Regions from separate parts of the Planococcus sp. VCh962 genome, predicted to be linked through region 1. Evidence: riboswitches for the same ligand, from Rfam matches in the RefSeq annotation. Region 1 holds a riboswitch; each other region holds the start of a gene.
What was found. Region 1 has a riboswitch for S-adenosylmethionine ahead of AC3AQ9_RS04445 (LLM class flavin-dependent oxidoreductase). Riboswitches for the same ligand answer to the same signal wherever they lie in the genome.
Positions count from the first base shown of each region.

Region 2: linked by a shared signal. The riboswitch ahead of AC3AQ9_RS16225 (methionine ABC transporter ATP-binding protein) and the one ahead of AC3AQ9_RS04445 (LLM class flavin-dependent oxidoreductase) in region 1 are both predicted to bind S-adenosylmethionine.
Region 3: linked by a shared signal. The riboswitch ahead of AC3AQ9_RS15420 (MetQ/NlpA family ABC transporter substrate-binding protein) and the one ahead of AC3AQ9_RS04445 (LLM class flavin-dependent oxidoreductase) in region 1 are both predicted to bind S-adenosylmethionine.

Region 1 covers NZ_JBYLHS010000001.1:885,353-892,044, forward strand. The annotation lists gene AC3AQ9_RS04435 (S26 family signal peptidase) at 1-547, opposite strand, end outside; gene AC3AQ9_RS04440 (hypothetical protein) at 575-1,027, opposite strand; gene AC3AQ9_RS04445 (LLM class flavin-dependent oxidoreductase) at 1,214-2,599, opposite strand; SAM riboswitch class I at 2,794-2,902, opposite strand; gene AC3AQ9_RS04450 (YkuS family protein) at 3,203-3,781, shown strand; gene nikE (nickel import ATP-binding protein NikE) at 3,870-4,691, opposite strand; gene nikD (nickel import ATP-binding protein NikD) at 4,726-5,553, opposite strand; gene nikC (nickel ABC transporter permease subunit NikC) at 5,569-6,402, opposite strand; gene nikB (nickel ABC transporter permease subunit NikB) at 6,399-6,692, opposite strand, start outside.
Region 2 covers NZ_JBYLHS010000007.1:54,024-60,715, forward strand. The annotation lists gene AC3AQ9_RS16220 (methionine ABC transporter permease) at 1-611, opposite strand, end outside; gene AC3AQ9_RS16225 (methionine ABC transporter ATP-binding protein) at 604-1,629, opposite strand; SAM riboswitch class I at 1,713-1,817, opposite strand; gene AC3AQ9_RS16230 (thioredoxin family protein) at 1,956-2,261, opposite strand; gene AC3AQ9_RS16235 (hypothetical protein) at 2,267-2,605, opposite strand; gene gcvH (glycine cleavage system protein GcvH) at 2,742-3,122, opposite strand; gene AC3AQ9_RS16245 (arsenate reductase family protein) at 3,201-3,554, opposite strand; gene AC3AQ9_RS16250 (acyl-CoA dehydrogenase FadE) at 3,647-5,428, opposite strand; gene AC3AQ9_RS16255 (acetyl-CoA C-acetyltransferase) at 5,708-6,692, opposite strand, start outside.
Region 3 covers NZ_JBYLHS010000006.1:103,701-110,392, reverse strand. The annotation lists gene AC3AQ9_RS15435 (enoyl-CoA hydratase/isomerase family protein) at 1-470, opposite strand, end outside; gene AC3AQ9_RS15430 (methionine ABC transporter permease) at 489-1,160, opposite strand; gene AC3AQ9_RS15425 (methionine ABC transporter ATP-binding protein) at 1,147-2,175, opposite strand; gene AC3AQ9_RS15420 (MetQ/NlpA family ABC transporter substrate-binding protein) at 2,241-3,050, opposite strand; SAM riboswitch class I at 3,147-3,259, opposite strand; gene ltaS (lipoteichoic acid synthase) at 3,594-5,618, opposite strand; gene AC3AQ9_RS15410 (NAD-dependent epimerase/dehydratase family protein) at 6,096-6,692, opposite strand, start outside.

The DNA of each region.
Region 1 (6,692 bases):
GTTCCCGGTCGTTGATATAGATTTGGCCGTTAATGATTTCCACCGTTTCCCCTGGCAGACCCACCACTCTCCCTACAGTCCGCTTCCTTCCATCAAAAAATTCCGCTTCATAGACGATGACGTCTCCTCTGCCAATCTCTTTTTTTGCATAGGCATGCGCGTCTATCAATAGTGGATATTCCGCGTATTCATGACTTCCCCTGTCCATTGCGTCGTATTTAAAGTCGAAGACTTCTAGCGGCGCTTTATAGTCCGTAAACACCTGAATCTCTACCTTTGTATCTGGCTCGGTGCGAACCGGATTTCCTTCTGGAGCGGCAGGAGAAACCGTGTTTTTTTCACTCAATGAAAAAAACGCGAACAAAGTTGCCGCTGCCAGGAGCAGCACTAAAACAGCTGCATATCTAAATAGTCCGATTCTCCTGGAAACTGTACCGGATGTTTTGTCCTCTTTTTTCAACTCCCTTAAGAATTTTCCTTTTAATGGATCTTTGATGCGAGGGGAATCACCGATAAACTCATCTGGTTTTCGTTTAAATTTCTTCAACTTATAATCCCTCCCATTCTCTTGGATTTACTTGTGAGCTTTAAATAACACGCGGTTTCTTTTTCCATCATTTTCTGTTTTGAAACTATCCAGCAATGCGTAGCCCAACACCAGTCCAGCAATGGTCGGCACAGTCGTTCCACCTATCACTATGATTTCTGGAAGCGCAAGCCACCCAGCGCCAATCGGCAAGAAAGGCAAAAAAGTCATCACAACTATATAAAGGGCCGGCAAGCCAATTGCAGCGAAAATGACCCAGTCAAACTTCCGGGGCTTATTCTCTTTCACTTCTAGAAGAAATTTCGGGGTACGCAGCAGAAGCCCCATCGCTACAGGGAAAAGCGCAATATACACTCTCAGTGCAGCAGACTCAAATGTCACTCGAGCCATTTCGTTCAATACCTCCTGAAGCTGCATACCAAAATACAGTACAAATCCGAGAGCCATTGTCCAACCAAAATAATAGAGAAACCGCTTCAAAACCATCTCCTCCTTCGTAGGAATATCTGGAACCAAACATTGTCTTCTTATATACGATAGGAAAAGAACGATGGTTTCGTTAATTTGAAATAATTTCCTGTTCGTTTGTTCAATTCAAGTTGGCAAACAAAAAAGAGCGAAGAAGCGCTTTTTTGAGCGCCTTTCCCTCTTTTGCTCTCGTTGCTGTTAATTGTTCACTGTTACAGGTACACGCGTATATTGCTTTCCGGGATGAGCCGGTGATAGATGCGCACCTTCCCCAAACAAAGCATCCCGCAAAGAATCCCCTTCATATTCTTTTTGAACGAGCCCCCGCTCCTGAAGGATCGGCACGACAAGATCGATAAAATCCTCAAAAGTTCCAGGGGTGATGGCGTAAGCGATATTAAAACCGTCAACGCCCGTTTCGGTCACCCACTTTTCAAGCGTATCAGCTACTTGCTCTGGCGATCCGACAGTGAAAGGCCCAAGTCCTCCGATGCCGACATATTCCTTAACGTCGTTGACCGTCGGTTTTCTTCCTGGCAGAATTTTGGTGAAGTTTTCTAAAGCAGATTGAATGGCATCATTTTCAATGTACTCAAGCGGCTGATCTGGCGCATAATTGGACAAATCAATTCCAGTCCACCCCCCAAATAATGCCAAGGCACCTTCATGGCTGATATGTTTTTTATAATCGTTGTATTTTTCAATTGCTTCTTGTTCCGTTTTTCCGACAATCGGGGTAAGCAGCGTCAGAATCTTGACGTCATCTTTATTCCGGCCGGAATTTTCCACTTCGGTGCGTATCTTGTTGACCGTTTGTTTCGCCAGTTCCATATTTGGCGGACCGATGAAGACACATTCAGCATGTTTCCCGGCAAAAGCTACACCTTTTTTAGAAGCGCCTGCCTGATAAAGGACAGGAGTCCGCTGTCTGGAAGGTTCCGTTAAATGGGCACCCGGCACTTTATAATATTTCCCTTCATGCCGGATATCATGCACTTTTTCAGGGTCTGTATATATGCCATTCACTTTATCCAGCAGCACGGCATCTTCTTCCCAACTGGATTCCCATAATTTATAGCACACTTCCAAATACTCTTCAGCAATATCATAACGCTCATCATGCTTGATTTGGTCGTCCAGCCCGATATTGACAGCCGCGCTCTTGAGATAAGACGTCACGATGTTCCAGCCGATGCGGCCTTTTGTTAAATGATCCAGCGTAGAAATCCGGCGGGCAAAAGGATAAGGATGTTCATGGGTGACAGAAGCTGTGACACCGAAACCCAAATGTTTCGTGACTGCCGACATAAGCGGTACGACAAGCAGCGGATCGTTGACTGGAGACTGTGCACCTTGCCGGACTGCGGCATCTCTCGACCCATTATAGACATCATATGTACCGAGGACATCTGCTATAAAGATAGCATCAAACTTCCCTTTTTCCAATAGCTTCGCCAATTCTATCCAATATTCGCTGTCTTTGTATTTATGCGATTGATCTTCGGGATGGGTCCAGAGCCCAGGTGATTGATGTCCAGCACAATTCATATCAAATGCATTTAAATAAATCCGTTTGTTTGTCATATAGATCCGCTCCTTTGTGTGCACCGTTTTTGGTGTTTCAACTAATCTTTTTAACACAATGATTGATGTGAGGATTGATATTGCCCTTTCTTTATATGTACTTGCCGTATTTAAGTTTGAGGACCATGAACAAAATAAAAAACCTCCTTTTCTCGGCTAAAGAGAAAAGAAGGTTGTATATGTACACAATCCCGCTCTTATCTCCCAAGAATAAAATTCTTGCTGGATTTAGCACCTTTCTGACAAATGTCAGAGGTTGCTGAAGCGTCAATGGGCCAGTCCCTCGGCTTCTCTGGATAAGATTATTAAATTAAAAATAATCATAATATTAAATCTATTGAAAGTCAATCTATATCGTAAAATTAATTTATTTACCTTATAAGTCTTATCACATTAGTCGGTATAAGCGATGAATAACGGATGCTTTTTTAATATTCTAGAAGAGAAAGCCCTCTAACTCGCGGCTTTTTTATTGGAAGTAAGTGCCTTGCTCGATTTCTTCTAAAAGATCTTTATTCGATTAATAAGTAAAGAAGGTTTAACTTATAGCCGGGTTAGGGAAAGACACAAGAATAACGATAATAAAGAAAGAGGTTGGATAATATGCCAAGAATTGCAGTAGAACATCCGTTTACAGACATTCAACAAGCCCTAAGAAACAGAGGTTATCAGGCAGACATGCTTGATCAGAAAACAAAAGCCGCCCATTATGATGCGCTGGTAGTCCGCAGCTTGGAGAGCTATGACCATCTTCGCTTTAAAGGATCTCTGGTAGAAGTGAGTGGGCGCACGGTTAACGAAATTGTAGCCGAAGTGGAAGAACGTTTGCAGCGCGCCGGAAAAATTCAAGGCCAGCCAGATGCAGCCAAAAGTGAATCGGGCAGCGGATTTTTCGCAGGCCTCTTAAGCGGAGCGGCAATTGGATCGGCAATAGCCCTTCTTCTAGCACCGAAAAGCGGCAAAGAACTTCAAGTGACCGTTAAAGAAAAATTGGCAAGCGGCAATGCCGGCAGTGATGGAAGCGGAAAACTGAGCCAAGTAAAAGAAAAAGCAGCCGACTTGGCTAATCAGGCAAAAGAAAAGGCCACCGAAGCCACTTCTCAAGTTAAAGGGAAAGTTTCCAGCTCTTCCAACGATCAGCAAGGCACTGAAACTTCAAGAGATTCTTCATCATTGAATTAAAATAACGAGGATAAAAAAGCCGAAGAGTCCACTTTCTAGTGGACTCTTCGGCTTTTCACTTATGGCAGCTTGTCTGCTTGATCCTGCATCAAACGAATCTCCTGTCCGAAGAAATCGTTCGGTTCCGTGGATGTTCTGACAGAATGGAAGACACCAATTTCTTTACAATAGGCTGTTGCGATGAGAGCATTTCATTTTTGTCTTGGCTGGTTGCGATCAACCTGCCTTTTTCCATGACTGCTAAAGCATCCGAAATGGAATAGGCAGCTCTAATATCATGGGTGATAAAGAGATAAGAAAGGCCATAGGCTGATTTCAGCTCATTTAATAAGTTCAGGATATTTGTTTGGTTCACCATATCGAGACTGCTGACGGATTCATCCAGGACCATCAATTTCGGCTTTAAAGCGATCGCTCTGGCAATATTGATCCGCTGCAATTGCCCACCGCTGAACTGCCGGGGGTATTTTTTCATGTCTTCCGCATCCAGCCCTACCATCTCCAATAAATGCGCAATCGTTCGTTTCATCTCCGATGCCGACAGCCTTTCGTAGTTTTCCAAGGGCTCCCCGATAATCTTTTCCGCCGTCATGCGCGGATTCACCGATGAATAACTATCCTGAAAGACCACTTGAAGATCTCTTCTGAGACGTTTTCGGGTAATAGAATCCATTGTATAAATGTCTTGGCCTTGGAAAATGACTTTTCCTTCTTTCGGCTGCTCTACCCCTAGAATGACTTTGCCTAACGTGCTCTTGCCTGCCCCACTTGTTCCAAGAAGCCCCAAACACGTCCCTTCTTCGATATTAAGAGACACCTCGGAAAGAACCGGTGATGCTCTTTCCTTGCGCCAAAAAGAACGGGTCGGGCCGTATGCATGTGTAACACTTTTGACTTCCAGTAAACTCATAGACTACCGCCTTTCCGCTCGTTCCCTGCCGATTCTATATAACCAGTTTTTTCAATTGTTCGTTTATCGGCAAAACAGGTCTGGCTTGGAGCAGTTTTTTTGTATAGATATGCTGAGGGTGATCGAACAGTTGGAAGACATCTGCTTTTTCCACAATCCGGCCCTTTTGCATCACGGCCACTTCGTCGGCCAGTTCTGAAATTACCCCTAAGTCATGTGAAATCAGCAAGATTGAAGTGCCGCATTCCGTCCGGAGCCGATCCAGTTCCTTAAGCACTTGCATCTGATTGGTCACATCAAGGGCTGTTGTCGGCTCGTCTGCTATCACGACTGATGGGCGCAGGCACATCAAAATCGCGATCATGACGCGCTGGAGCATCCCGCCGCTCAGCTGAAAAGGATATTTCCTCATAATCTTGGCCGGTTCTTGCAGATTCAACACTTCCAGAGAAGAAACCGCCAATTCGCTTGCCTGTTTCTTAGTCAGGTCTGTATGGCTCCGGATGGTTTCAATAAATTGGTTGCCGATGGTGAATACAGGCGTAAAAGCGTTCATCGGATTTTGCATGATGTATCCGATCTCTTTTCCAAGAACGCTCCGCATCTCTTTCGGCTTTAGTCCATTGAGTTCACGGCCATTCAATTGAATGCTGCCTTCTACTTGTGATGTTTTCTGATTTAGCAACTGGAGCAGAGCCAGGCAAGTGATTGTTTTCCCACTCCCGCTTTCTCCGACAAGGCCCAGCACTTTCCCGGGTTTCATGTCCAATTGAAGATTGTGAACCAGCGAAAGCATGCCTTGCTCCGTTTTTACAGCGACATTTAAGCCGCTCACCTTCAAAACATTGCGATGTTTTTCCATCAGCCACAGTCCTTTTCAATAATGTTTTTTCACGCCAAACCGTTCCGATAATGACTCGCCCAGCACGTTAAATGAAATGACAACAAACAAAATCATCAAGCCGGGATAAAGCATCAATTCAGGCTGGCTTCGTATAAAGCCTTTTCCTTCATGGATCATAGCGCCCCACTCAGGAGTCGGAGGCTGGATGCCCAGCCCAAGGAACGAAAGAGCTGAGATGTCCATGATCGCCCATCCCATTTCAAGCGTTCCCATAACGAGAATTGGAGGCAACACATTTGGAATCATATGCCGCCGGATGATTTTCCCCGTCGTAGATCCGCTGATCCGTGCTGCCAGTATGAAATTCTGCTGTTTCAAGCCGACGATCATATTGCGGATCACTCTGGCATAATAGACCCACTGGACCATCATCAATGCTAAAACCACTTGCCATAGCCCTGGTCCAAGCAAACCGACTATTCCTAGAACAAGGACCAGATTTGGAAACGCCATGACGCCTTCGCAAAACCTCATCAGTATGCTATCGACCAAGCCGCCTCTGTAACCGGCAACCGTTCCGACCAGCAGCCCGAATCCCAAGGAAGCAATAAAAATCAGCGATGCAAAACCTAAGGAGACACGTGAACCATAGAGAAGGCGCGACAAATTGCAGCGGCCAAGATGATCGGTGCCTAATGGATAATCCAGTGAAGGAGGAGTCAGTTTGAGTGCCAAATTCACTTGTATGGGATCATGCGGCGAAATCCACGGCGCCAGAATAGCGGCCAGAAAAAAGGCCAATAAAATGACAGAGCATAGGATGATAGCCGGCTGTTTTTTTGCGGCAATTCGAATGCTTGAAATCAAGATGGGATCCTCCCCTTCATCGAAATGCGCGGGTCCATGTACAATTGCACAATATCCACGATAAGGTTGCACAGGATAAATAGGCAAGCGGCCATAACCACATAGCATTGTATAACGGGGATGTCGCGGTTAAAAATCGCTTCTACAAAAAAACGGCCAAAGCCTGGCCAGGAAAAAACTTGCTCAACGATAATCGTCCCGGTCAGCAGTTTCCCTAAATTCATGCCAAGACCTGTCATCATAGGCAAAATGGCAATTTTCAATACGTGTTTCACCATAATGACTCTTTC
Region 2 (6,692 bases), on a different contig from region 1:
ATGATCAAAATCAAGATAGTCGCCATCAGCGTAACATCTTCCCGGCTTCTCTGGAAGCCATCAAGGAACGCGAGTGTTCCTAAGCCGCCGGCACCAATAATTCCGGCCATGGCAGTGTATCCAACCAATGCAATCGCTGTAACTGTAATACCCGAAATCAACGCCGGTTTGGATTCCGGCAACAGCACTTTGCGGATAATCGTCCATGTTGTCGCTCCCATTGAACGCGCAGCTTCGATGACCCCTTTGTCAATTTCCTTCAATGCAATCAATACCATACGCGCATAAAATGGAGCTGCTCCAATGATCAAAGCAGGCAAGGCTGCATTCGGCCCACGGATTGTGCCGATAAGAAATTTCGTAAAAGGAATTAGCAAAATAATTAAAATGATGAATGGAATGGAACGGAAAATGTTGACGAATGCCCCTGTCAGCCAATTGACAACACTGTTAGCCCATAATTGCTTTGGTGCCGTCAAAAATAGGACAATTCCCAAAACCAATCCGATGACAAATGTGAAAAATGTCGACATAGCAGTCATGTACAATGTTTCGAGCGTGGCTTCCCACATGCTGTCCCAGTCGACGTTCGGGAATAATGACTCAATCATTTGCCATCACCTCCGTCTGGACATTCTCTGCATTTAAGAAAGCGAGCGCTTCCGATATCTCTTGTTGTGAACCTTTCATTTGTAAAACCAATGTTCCGTAAGCTCCTCGCTGCGTGTGCGATATATTTCCTTGCACAATATTGATATCAACAGGGAACTTCCGGATTAGCTTAGTCAAAATAGGCTGTTCGGTTTGTTCACCGACAAAAATCAATTTTACTAGTTCGCCAGTTGGATAGAGTTCCCGCAGATGTTTGATCGTTTCGTTCGAATCTTCCGTATCGGTTACTTGAGCGACAAAACGCTTTGTAATTTGCTGTTTCGGTGCCTGGAAGACATTCAAGACATCCCCCAGTTCGACGACGCGTCCGCCTTCCATAACCGCCACACGATGGCAAATTTTACGGATAACATGCATTTCATGTGTAATAAGGACAATAGTAAGTCCTAAACGCTTATTGATATCGACCAATAGCTCTAAAATTGAATCCGTCGTCTGTGGATCGAGTGCTGAAGTTGCTTCATCACAAAGCAGCACTTCAGGTTCATTAGCCAGCGCCCGGGCAATGCCGACACGCTGTTTCTGACCACCCGACAGCTGGGACGGATAGGCATGTTCTCTTCCTGTAAGGCCTACCAGCTCTACTAATTCCTGGACGCGTGCATCGCGCTTGTTTTTTGGAACCCCTGCAATTTCAAGCGGAAATTCAATGTTTTCTTTTATGGTGCGTGACCACAAAAGGTTGAAATGCTGGAAAATCATACTGACTTTCTGGCGTGCCTTCCGCAGCTCTTTTCCTGTGCTTGCCGAGATATCTTGGCCATTAATCGTTACAGTTCCTGAACTAGGCTTTTCCAATCCATTCAACAAACGGATCAATGTACTTTTGCCTGCCCCACTATAGCCGATAATGCCAAAAATTTCACCGGATGAAATCGACAGGTCGACATGGTCGACAGCTGTTAAAGTGCCTTTTCCCGTGTCGAAAACCTTCGACAGTTCTTTTAATTCAATCATCCTTTTACAACTCCTAATCCAAAATAAAAACCCTTCTGCGCAGAACTGAGCAGAAGGGTGACCGTGAAAACACGAAAACCGCTCTCTCATCTCCCAGAACCTTCGTTCCGTGTGATTTGGCACCATTTCATTTTCATGACGGTTGCCGGGCTTCATAGGGCACTTCCCTCCACCACTCTAAATAAGAGTTACGATATGAAATTATTGTTCAGAGATTCAATTTACCATGCTCGACATTTTTCGTCAATACATATGTTGAATTAATCATCTTTGCCTTATTCCCAGCGGCTGAAGCGGTGTATCAAAGAGCCTTTCTTTTGTCCAACTTACAGAGACCTTAATTTCTCGTATATATAAGGGACCGACTGGAAGGCGTATATCTTTTCCTTCAGCTGGCCATTTTCTGTAATGAGCAGGCACGGCACACTTTCTACCTTGTATAATTCGGCAATTTCTTGAACATAATTCAAATTTGCTTTGCCCATCGGCATACCTGGAAGGAGCTCTTTTACGACATCCATCATTTTAGAAGCAACTTGGCATGTTCCGCACATCGGTGTATATAAATAATAAGCGGCAATTGACTTTGTATTTTTTTCTTTCAGCCATTCTTTATGTGTCCATTCTTTCATCTATTTCATCCCTCGGTTAATAACTTATTGACTTGAATATTTGCTGAAATCAGCACATCCAGTAAAATCCGGATCGGTGTCGCTGCAACTTCCTTGTAACTGCGGTTGATATAAAAATGCCGGGCTTCAGGAAATTCGCGTTTGACCAGTTTTCGCAACTGTTCACCTGATTTGTCCGCATCTACCAATATGATGATATCTAAGCCTTCATAAGGCAGCAATATCTCTTCAAGCCTCGATGCACTAACTGTACCATTTGTGCAAAGAATCGTCACGGGTTCTGCAATAAGCGGCGCTATTCGGGTTTTATCACTGAGCCCTTCAACAACGATTACTTTATCCATAAGTCAACACCTCGCTGATATATGATGAAAGATAAGGGGGAACGGCTGCTTTCCACTGATTCAGCCGGTAACTTCAGATTTTATAAACTCACCCGGCTAGCAAAAAAAGCGCCAAGTAATAGGCGCTTTTAAAATATTACTCGTTGATCATTTCCTGATATTGTTCAGCTGTCATCAAATCACTGATTTCAGCTTCTTCTGGAGATTCGATTACCACCATCCAAGCATTTTCGTAAGGAGATTCGTTTACGAATTCCGGACTGTCTTCAAGCTCAGCATTGACTTCAATCACGCGTCCGCTAATAGGCGCATAAAGTTCTGAAACAGTTTTAACTGATTCAACGCTGCCAAAAGGCTCATTTCTTTTCAGTTCATCTCCAACTTGCGGCAATTCTACGAAAACGATATCGCCAAGTTCAGCTTGTGCAAAATGCGTAATACCAATACGGGCTGTGCCGCCTTCAACTTTAACCCATTCATGCTCTTTAGAATAACGAAGTTCTTGTGGTGTGCTCATCGAAAACCCTCCAAATTATGTAGTGTACTCAATTTCAGTTTGACATAATACCCATAGAATTACAAGATTTCACTGTTATCACTTCCAAGTATTTTCAAACTCTTCCTCTTTAAAGCCCAGTGTTACTTTTTTCCCGTCCCAAGCTAACGGACGTTTGACAAGCATTCCATCTGATGACAGCAGTGCTAGCTGCTGATCTTCAGGCATTTCCTTCAATTTATCTTTTAGTCCCAGTTCCCGGTACTTCATGCCGCTTGTATTAAAAAACTTCTTTAATTCAAGTCCGCTTTTTTCATAAATTTCGCGAAGTTCAATGGGGGATGGCGGTTTTTCAGCAATATTAACTTCATTATATTCGATCTCATTTTGATCGAGCCATTTTTTTGCTTTTCGGCAAGTTGTGCATTTCGGATATGCATAATATGTAATCATTTAAAAACCTCCTTTTAACCAAGCTTACCAAAATTAGTACCCTTGGTCGATGTAAAAAACGCAGCCCGAAGACTGCGTTTTTGAAGAAGGCATCAAACTACATATTTCTCTGCTTCCACTAATTTAACAGCTGCTTCTCGTTTTTTAGCTATCACGTTATATGGGGTAGAACGCGTCAGTTTCCGCAGTGCCGAAAGCATCATGCGCTGATTGTCGCCTTCCACAGCTGCAAGCAAAGTTTCTTTTGCATCTTTTTCAATCTTATCGAAGGCTTCCTGGCAGTAAATCTGCGTATACAGCAATTTTTGCTGCGCTTTTTCTTCGCCGGATGCTGCAATCGCTTTTTCTGTGCGGAGCACTGCGGATTCCATCGCAAAGACGTTGCTGACGATATCAGCGATGTTTACAAGCACTTCCTGTTCTTGTTCAATCTTTGCACCATAAGTCTGTGCCGCCAGTCCAGCTGCAAGCAAAGCAATTTTCTTGGAGTTTCTCACCAAGTATTTTTCCTGTGCCAACGCTTCTGTTCCAATTTCTTCCGGCATCATCATGAGCAATTCCTCTTGCAATTGCTGGGCATGCTGCAATAACGGAAGTTCACCTTTCATTGCTTTGCGCAGCAAGGTGCCAGGAACCAGCAAACGGTTGATTTCATTTGTTCCTTCAAAAATCCGGTTGATGCGGGAATCCCGGTAAGCGCGCTCAATCTCGTACTCCTGCATGAATCCGTATCCGCCATGCAGCTGAACGCCTTCGTCAACAATATAATCCAGTGTTTCGGTGCCAAAGAATTTATTCATCGAACATTCCACTGCAAATTCTGCAATCGAATCTGCCACCAATTTCCCGTTGGCATGCTCTTCTTCTGTAAAGCCGCTCATGCGGTCTTCAAAAAGGCCGACTGTGCGGTAGACCGAACTTTCAAGAGCATACAATTGAGAAGCCATTGTACCCAATTTTTCACGGGTTAAGTTGAATGAGGAAATTGGCGTTTTAAACTGTTGCCGTTGATTCGTGTAAGGAATCGTAATTTCCAGTGCACGTTTTGAACCTCCGATTGTGCCTACTCCCAATTTGTAGCGGCCGATGTTCAAGATATTAAAAGCAATAATATGGCCGCGCCCTGCTTCACCCAATAAGTTTTCGACAGGTACTTGAGCATCCTGCAAGACTAATGTACGAGTAGAAGATGACTTGATCCCCATTTTCTTTTCTTCCGGTCCAACAGAAACTCCATCATATGCTCGTTCCACGATAAATGCCGAGAATTTCTCGCCGTCTATTTTTGCATAAACGATGAATACATCAGCGAAGCCAGCGTTTGTAATCCATTGTTTTTCGCCGTTTAAGACATAATGAGTGCCTGCTTCATTTAACTTAGCTACAGTTTTGGCTCCCAAAGCATCTGACCCTGAGCTTGGCTCTGTAAGGGCATAGGCAGCGATCAATTCGCCTGTCGCTAGACGCGGCAAGTATTTTTGTTTTTGTTCTTCATTTCCAAAAAGAACGATCGGCAATGATCCAATGCCCACATGGGCTCCGTGAGTAATCGAGAACCCTCCCGCCTTTGACATCTTTTCCGCAATCAAAGCGGAAGCGATTTTATCAAGGCCAAGGCCACCGTACTGCTCCGGTACATCAGCACCGAGTAGCCCGATTTCTCCAGCTGTTTTCAATAAACGCACCGAATGCTCAAATTCGTGGTTTTCTAATTTTTCAACCACAGGCAATACTTCCGTATTCACAAAATCCTCCGTCGTTTTAGCGATCATTTTTTGTTCTTCGGTAAAGTCCTCCGGTGTGAATACGCGGGATAAATCTGCGTCTTCGATTAAGAAACTGCCGCCTTTGATTAACGTCTTAGATTCTGCCATTTTTTATTCCTCCTGGTTTATGGTTAGGTTATATTGAAATGCATAAATTTTTTAATCGATATTCCGCAAAACAGCTTCGCTTGCCGCGGGCGTGACATTAGCCGAAGCCTGCGAGGCTAAGTCTTTACGACGAGCTTGCGCAGGCGCGTCCACGGGCTAGGCGAAGCAAGAAGACAGGCGTTCTTTGCCTGGCTACTTGCGAAAGCCATGCCCAAAGCGGCCTAAGCGGCCTAAGCGGTATACAAAAAGCCATTTCTTCAATTCGACTTACTCAATAATTTACAGCATTTCAAACACGCCTGCTGCGCCCATGCCACCGCCGATGCACATGGTCACCACGCCGAATTGTTTTCCTTGGCGCTTTAATTCACTCATCATCTTCAGCGTCAGAATAGATCCTGTTGCTCCAAGCGGATGGCCTAAAGCGATGGCCCCGCCGTTTAAGTTCACTTTATCGATATCCAGGTTGAGGTGGCGGATAACGCCCAATGATTGGGAAGCAAAGGCTTCATTTAATTCCCACACGTCGATATCTTCAACTGTAAGGCCTGCCAGTTTCAATGCTTTTGGAATGGCAACAATCGGTCCGATGCCCATTACTTCCGGCGGTACGCCGCCAGTTGCAAATGAACGGAATTTGGCAAGCGGCTTTAATCCGAGTGATTCGGCTTTTTCACGGTCCATTACCAAGACCGCTCCTGCGCCGTCTGATGTTTGTGAAGAGTTTCCGGCAGTTACTGTTCCACGGGCTGAGAATGCAGCACGAAGCTTGTTCAAGGTTTGAATGCTCGTGCCGTGGCGGACACCTTCATCCATTTCAAACATGAATGTTTTTTCCTGGTATTTATTGTTGTCATCGACAAAACGCTTGGTGACTTCGACCGGCACGATTTCTTCATCGAATTTCCCTGCCGCAATCGCTGCAGCTGCTTTTTCATGTGACCGGACCGCAAACGCATCCTGGTCTTCCCGGCTAACGCCGTATTGAGTGGCGACCTGTTCTGCAGTGTGGCCCATACTCATATAGTACTGAGGAGCAGTTTCTGCCAGCTTTGAATTTGGCCGGATGACATTGCCCATCATTGGCACCATGCTCATCGATTCAACGCCGCCTGCAATGATGGCTTCTGCGCTGCCAACCATGATCCGTTCAGCCGCATAAGCGATCGACTGCAGACCTGACGAACAGAATCGGTTGACTGTCACTGCTGATACCGTATCCGGCAATCCTGCCAATGCTCCTATATTGCGTGCGATGTTCATG
Region 3 (6,692 bases), on a different contig from region 1:
ACCGGACCGATAACATTCAACAGGCGTTTCGTGCTCCGCAGGTTATAGATGATGCCGAGACGCGCAGCTGTGATGCCGAATTTGCTGTCGGTTGACGCAATGCGGAAATCGCAGGACATCGCCAATTCCAATCCGCCGCCGATGGCCAGTTTGCGGATCAGTGCAATGGTCGGCTTCGGGAAACGGTATAGCTGCTCGATCGCTGCTAATGCATGGTCGTTATAGTTTTTCGCTTTTTGCTGAGACAAGCGATTGTCCATGAATTCCTTGATATCCGCCCCTGCTGAAAAAGCTCTGTTATCGACGCCTTTAAGAATCAGAACCTTGATAGAAGAATCTTCAGCTGCTTCAGCCAGCAAGGAAGGCAATAGCTTGAACATATCCAGCGAAAATGCATTGCGCTGGTCTGCGCGGTTGATCACGAGTGTCGCGATCGCCCCGTCTTTCTCCAAATACAAATCGTTTTGCATTGAAATAAACTCCTCTTTTTAATCTTTTTTTAAGCGTGCCGAGAAATAATTCCCGAGACTTTGAACGCCTTGCACCAGAATGATTAAGATGAAGACAGTGGCATACATGACATCGACTTCATAGCGCAGATGGCCGTAACGGTAAGCCAAGTCGCCCAAGCCGCCTGCTCCCACAAGCCCCGCCATCGCCGTCGCGCCAATCAGTCCGACTGTAGCAATCGTCAAGCCAAGGACAATCGACGGGCGTGCTTCGCGCAATAATACATTCCAGATAATATGCCTTGTTTTGATGCCCATGGCTTCATAAGCTTCCCGGACCCCGCTGTCCACTTCCAATAGAGAAGACTCCATTAAGCGGGCTATGTATGGTGCTGTATAGATGACGAGTGGCACGATGACGCCTTGGACGCCAATCGTTGTACCGACAATCAGTTTGGTAAATGGCAAGATGAAAAACAGCAAAATAATGAATGGCACTGAGCGGATAATATTGACGACCAGATTCAGGATTTGATAAACCCATTTGTTTTCCCAAGCTTGCCCGCGGCGCGTCAATACCAGCAAAATCCCTAACGGTATCCCAAGCACAGCGGAGATTGCCAATGAAATCAACACCATCTGTGCTGTTTCGACAACTGCGGCTCCGATCACCGGCAGCCATTGTTCAACGAACGTATTATATCTTTCCATATTGATCATCCCATTCCTCAATCACTACGCCTTTGTCTTTCAAAAATTCCAAAGAGCGGCCAACTTCTTCTGTTGCTCCTGCAATATGTACATCGAGGTTTCCAATAACCCCATTTTTCAATTCCATGATATTCGCCGTTAAAATATTCGGCTTTACGTCAAATTCTTTTGCCATAGCCGCCAGTACCGGATCTCCCGTAGCTTCTCCGCGGAACGTCAAGCGCAGCACCGATCCACTTTTCTTCAAGTTGCCGACGAATTCCTTCGACAATTTGCGCTGTGAAATGGTATTCAGGAAACTCCGTGTCGTTTTATGCTGCGGTTTTGAAAACAGTTCAATTACCGGGCCGCCTTCCACGATTTCCCCGCCGTCCATCACATAGACGTGGTCACATATCTTTTGGATGACATGCATTTCGTGGGTGATCAGCAAAATGGTGATGCCGAATTCTGCATTGATCTTCAGCAGCAAATCCAGAATCGATTCAGTGGTTTCAGGATCGAGCGCACTGGTCGCTTCATCGCTGAGCAAAACATCCGGCTCTTGTGCAAGAGCGCGGGCAATGGCGACACGCTGTTTCTGTCCGCCTGACAACTGGGCCGGATAGGCATTTTTCTTTTCCGTCAAACCGACAATGTCCAAATACTTTTCCACTCGCTTTGGAATTTCCACAGCTTCCACCCCGATCAGCTTCAAGGGAATGGCGATGTTCTCTTCGACTGTAGCTGTCCGCAGCAAATTAAAGCCTTGGAAAATCATGCCGATGTTTTTGCGTTCTTCCAATAGTTCGCTTTTCGAAAGCTCCGTAAACTCCCGGTCATTCAGCCGGACTTTTCCGGTGGTCGGAGCCTCCAGTAAATTCACACAGCGGATCAACGTACTTTTCCCGGCTCCGCTATAGCCGATGACACCATGGATTTCCCCTTTTTTCACATGCAGCGATACATCATTCACTGCCCGGATCATCCCTTTTTTCGATTTAAATTCTTTTGAAACGTTCTCTAGTTGAATCATGCTCGTTACACTTCCTTCTAAATAGGAAAGGCCCGTGGCATAAATGCCACGCGGCTCTCCGAATTTTACCAGATTGGCAATACAGACCCATCAAATTCTTCTTCGATAAAGGCTTTGACCTTATCAGACTGATAAGCCGCGTTCAGCTTTTCAAGAACCGCATCGTCTTTATTCTCTTCTCTTACCACAATGTGATTGACGTATGGAGAGTCGCTAGATTCCAGCAAAATTGAATCTTCCAGCGTGTTTAATCCGGCTTCAATCGCCCAGTTTGTATTGATGGCCGCTGCATCCAGTTCACTTAACTGCTTCGGAATCTGTGCTGCTTCCAATTCGATGAATTCAAGTTCCAGCGGATTTTCTTCTACATCAAAAACCGATGCCGTTTCTTCCGTTCCTTCTTTCAGCGTGATGATTCCCGCTTCTTCCAGGATGAACAGGGCACGGGCGCCGTTCGTCGGATCATTCGGCAAGCCGAAAGTGGAGCCTTTTGGCAACTTCTCAATAGAGTCATATTCGTTTGAATAAACCCCCATCGGATTTAGAATCGTTGTAGCGCCGGCTACCAAATTTGTTCCGTGGTCAGCATTGAAAGCTTCCAAGAATGGTTTATGCTGATAGCTATTCACATCCAAATCGCCTTCGGACAGTGCTGTGTTCGGCAATACATAATCCGTAAAGACTTTCAGTTCAATTTCCAGGCCATCTTCTTTCGCCACTTCCGATACCACTTCCATGATTTGCTCATGGGGACCTGAAGTAACGCCAACCACTAATTTTTCCTCACTCAATTCAGTTGATTCGGCATTGCCGCTGCATCCTGCCAATAAACCTGCTGATAAAGTTAACGCTGTAAAGATTCCAAGTTTTTCCATTTTAATATCCCCCAATAGTTTTTTAAGCCCGAAATACGAAAAAGCCTCTCTTTCCATAAAGAAAGAGAGGCACAAATTTATCGTAAAATTCATCCTCTCTTATCTTTCAGAACCTTTCAGTTCTGCTGGATGTAGCACCTTTCCATGTGATTAACATAGATGGTTGCCGAGCTTCATAGGGCCAGTCCCTCCGCTACTCTTGATAAGAGATTTAGTTGCTTATTCAATTGCGAAACCTTATTGATTAATTTAGCCTATCAATATGCCAAAGTCAATGTTTTCTTAATATTATTTTTTTACTAATTATATACCGAAATGAAAATTCATTTTCAATTCAGCTTATTCCTTTCATGAACGGCAACAATCCGTTAAGCCGTAAAACACTATTTAGCGCTGCAATCGGGTCCAAACATTCACAATTCTTTACACTCTCTTTGCATTCTCTTATCAATCTTTTGAGATACTGTTCTTAGCAAGCAAAAGAAAAAAAGCTATCCCAAAAGCCAATAAAACAGCTTCCAGGATACCTTTTTCATTCATCAGTTATTCAGTTTCTTCGATTGGTTCGTCGATTGGTTCTTCGATTGGTTCTTCGATCGGTTCTACAACTGGTACTTCAACTGGTTTTACAGTTGGCTTGTTCAAGTAATTGTAATCAGCTGGATCAATCGGCGTGAATCCTTCAGGCGTATAGAATCTCAGCAAGTCGCCATTGACTACCCGGTCTGACAACTGCAATTCGTAATTTCCGTACTGTTGGAGTTTTTGCGCTTGTTCCAACTGATCTTCTTCGATTGGCAAACCGGTTTCTGGGTCATAGAAGGTGTCACCGATTGAATAGATCTCCGGGCTGGCATAATCGCCATTTCTGAAAGTGACCAGTTCTTCATGCTCCTCGGACAACAGATCTGTACCAAATTGGATATAATCCTGTGTTTCCACTCCAAGCAAATGCATCACAGTCGGCAGAAGGTCGATTTGGCCGCCATACGTATGGTTGATGCCGCCTTCCATGCCTGGCACGTGGATGAACAGCGGAACCCGCTGCAGCTTGGTGTTTTCAACCGGTGTGATTTCTTTAGAAAGCACTTGTTCCATCGCTTTATTGTGATTGTCAGAAATTCCGTAATGGTCGCCGTACATCACAATCATGGTGTTATCCGCTAAACCGGATTGTTCCAGATCTGCAAAGAACTGCTGAAGCGCTTCGTCTGCGTAGCGCGCCGTCTGGAAATAATTATCGACGCTTGCATCGCCAGTGGTGCCTTTTTCAATCGTCGTCAACTCCTGATCGATTTTATAAGGGAAATGATGCGACACTGTGATGAATTTCGAATAAAAAGGTTCCGGCAAGGTCTTTAAAAGTTCCGCTGACTGGTCAAAGAACGGCTTATCCATTACGCCATATTCAGCCATATCCGCTTCTGTCAGGCCGGTATAAGACTCAATATCAAAGAAATGGTCATAGCCGAAAGATTTATAGATTTCAGAGCGGTTCCAGAACGTTCCATTGTTGCCGTGGAATACCGCTGAAGTGTAGCCCTTGTCCTTTAAAATGGCCGGAGCTGACTGGTACGTATTATCACCTTTGGTAATAAAGGCCGAACCTTTCGACAATCCGAATAGCGAGTTTTCCAGCAGGAATTCCGCATCCGCTGTTTTGCCTTGAGCGGTTTGATGGAAGAAATTATCGAAATACAGGGTATTTTTATCTTTGATCATCGAGTTTAAAAACGGAGTCACTTCTTCCCCGTTCAATTTGTAATCCATCAGAAATGTCTGCATCGATTCCAGATGCAAGTAAACGACATTCATTCCTTCAGCTGCACCGAAATATGCTTCATTCGGAGTCGCATGATTGGATTTCGTGTAGTTCAACACTTCTGTAACTTCATCGCTGTCCGCCAGCACTCGTTGTGAAGAGGATTTCAGCGTTTCAACTGTGTCATAAAGAGCGTAATTGTACATGCCCAAATACTTCACGATATAAGCCCGGTCAAAGCCGCGGGTCAGTAATTGCGGACGGTCTCCTTCGGCCAAGCCCAGATTGAAGAACGAAATGGCCAACGCGAACGTGATGACCGGAATAACCGCTTTTTTCCGAATGTTCCGGGACTCTTTTTCGACTCTTTTCGAGAACACCAGATATGCCAGTAAAATGACATCTACAAAGAAAAGAATATCGGTCGGCTGTATCAACGTAGCAATGCTGCCACCTAAATCCCCGAAATTCTGCGTCTGGAACAAAGTCGGCAATGTGATGAAATCACTGAAGAACCGATAGTAGACCACATTCGCATACAAAAAGAAAGACATCAGGAAGTAAATCACTAGAAGCGATATGTACTTTCGTGTTCCTTTAAATAACAGCGACAGGCTTAAAAGCAATAGCGCGGATCCGAGGGGGTTGATAAACAGCAGGAACTCTTGGAGGAATCCATCGACATCCAATTTAAATTGTGTTTTTTGGGACAAGTAGGTCTTTAGCCAAAGCATAACTACAGCTAAGAGAAAAAGAGGCACATACTTGTTGAAATTTTTGTTTTTCGTAGTTTTAATTTTTTCCATATTGCACCTTCTTATAATTAAACTTCACGGGAACTGTTTGGACATTGAACTAAAAAAGCCTGAAGATAGATGACTCCAAGCGAGAGTTTCTTACAAAGAATGACAAACTCTATTTTACTAAAATATCACTAAAAATGACAGTTTAAAGTTTTTCGCCGTCACTGCTATTGATTTAAAAGTGTTAAAGCCTCTACTTCTAGGAACGATTCTTCCGATTTAAAGTTCCCAGCGAATAGCCACTTCTTTTCACTTTTTCCTTGCAACTATCTGGTGCTCTTCTTAAATTTCGCTTTGCGCAATGGAACAATCACTTGTCTTGTTTTATTCACAGCAATCCCTAAAGCTTCTTGGAATTTTAAGCTTTGATAATAAATTGGCCTTGCACAGTGATGTCCCCATCTAAAATTATAAAATGAAAGAATGGCCCCTTTGATAACAAGGAGCCATCCTGTTAACATCCAAATTCTACCCTTCATTTCAAAGCGCTCGTTGTTTCCAATCTTCCAGTATCATTTTTTCTTTCTCCGGATCCAGGCCAGCTTTGCGGTCTGTTACCGTCCGGGTGGCTTCCCAGGCGAGCGTGTCGCGGACCGTTTCACTTACAGGCCGGAACGTCAGCCCCGCTTTCAAGGCTTTTCGAATATCCACCGCGAGGAACCCACCCATCTTTTCACGGTCCGGTATCCATAGCGGCATGTCCGACCATCCTTCGACGCCGTGCCCCAATAGAAAGTTCTCATCTACCCAGATCAGCTCCGCATCACTTTCGGCATCCGCCTTGCACACTTCCAGGAACTTCTTCATCGTCAACTTCTTTTCTGGCCCCGTTGCATTGAAAGTTCCAGTCGTCTGTGCTTCCACCAAATTGACAATCCATTCGGCCAGATCGCGGGCATCGATGAACTGGACTTCTTTGTCTCTCCGCCCAGGCGCCAGCACTTCCCCGCCTTTTGCGATACGATTTACCCAGTAGTTAAAGCGGTCCGTGAAGTCATACGGCCCGACAATCAGCCCCGGCCGAATAGTTAAGCTGCGTCCCGGAAATGCCCGCTCTACTTCCTGCTCGCATAAAAA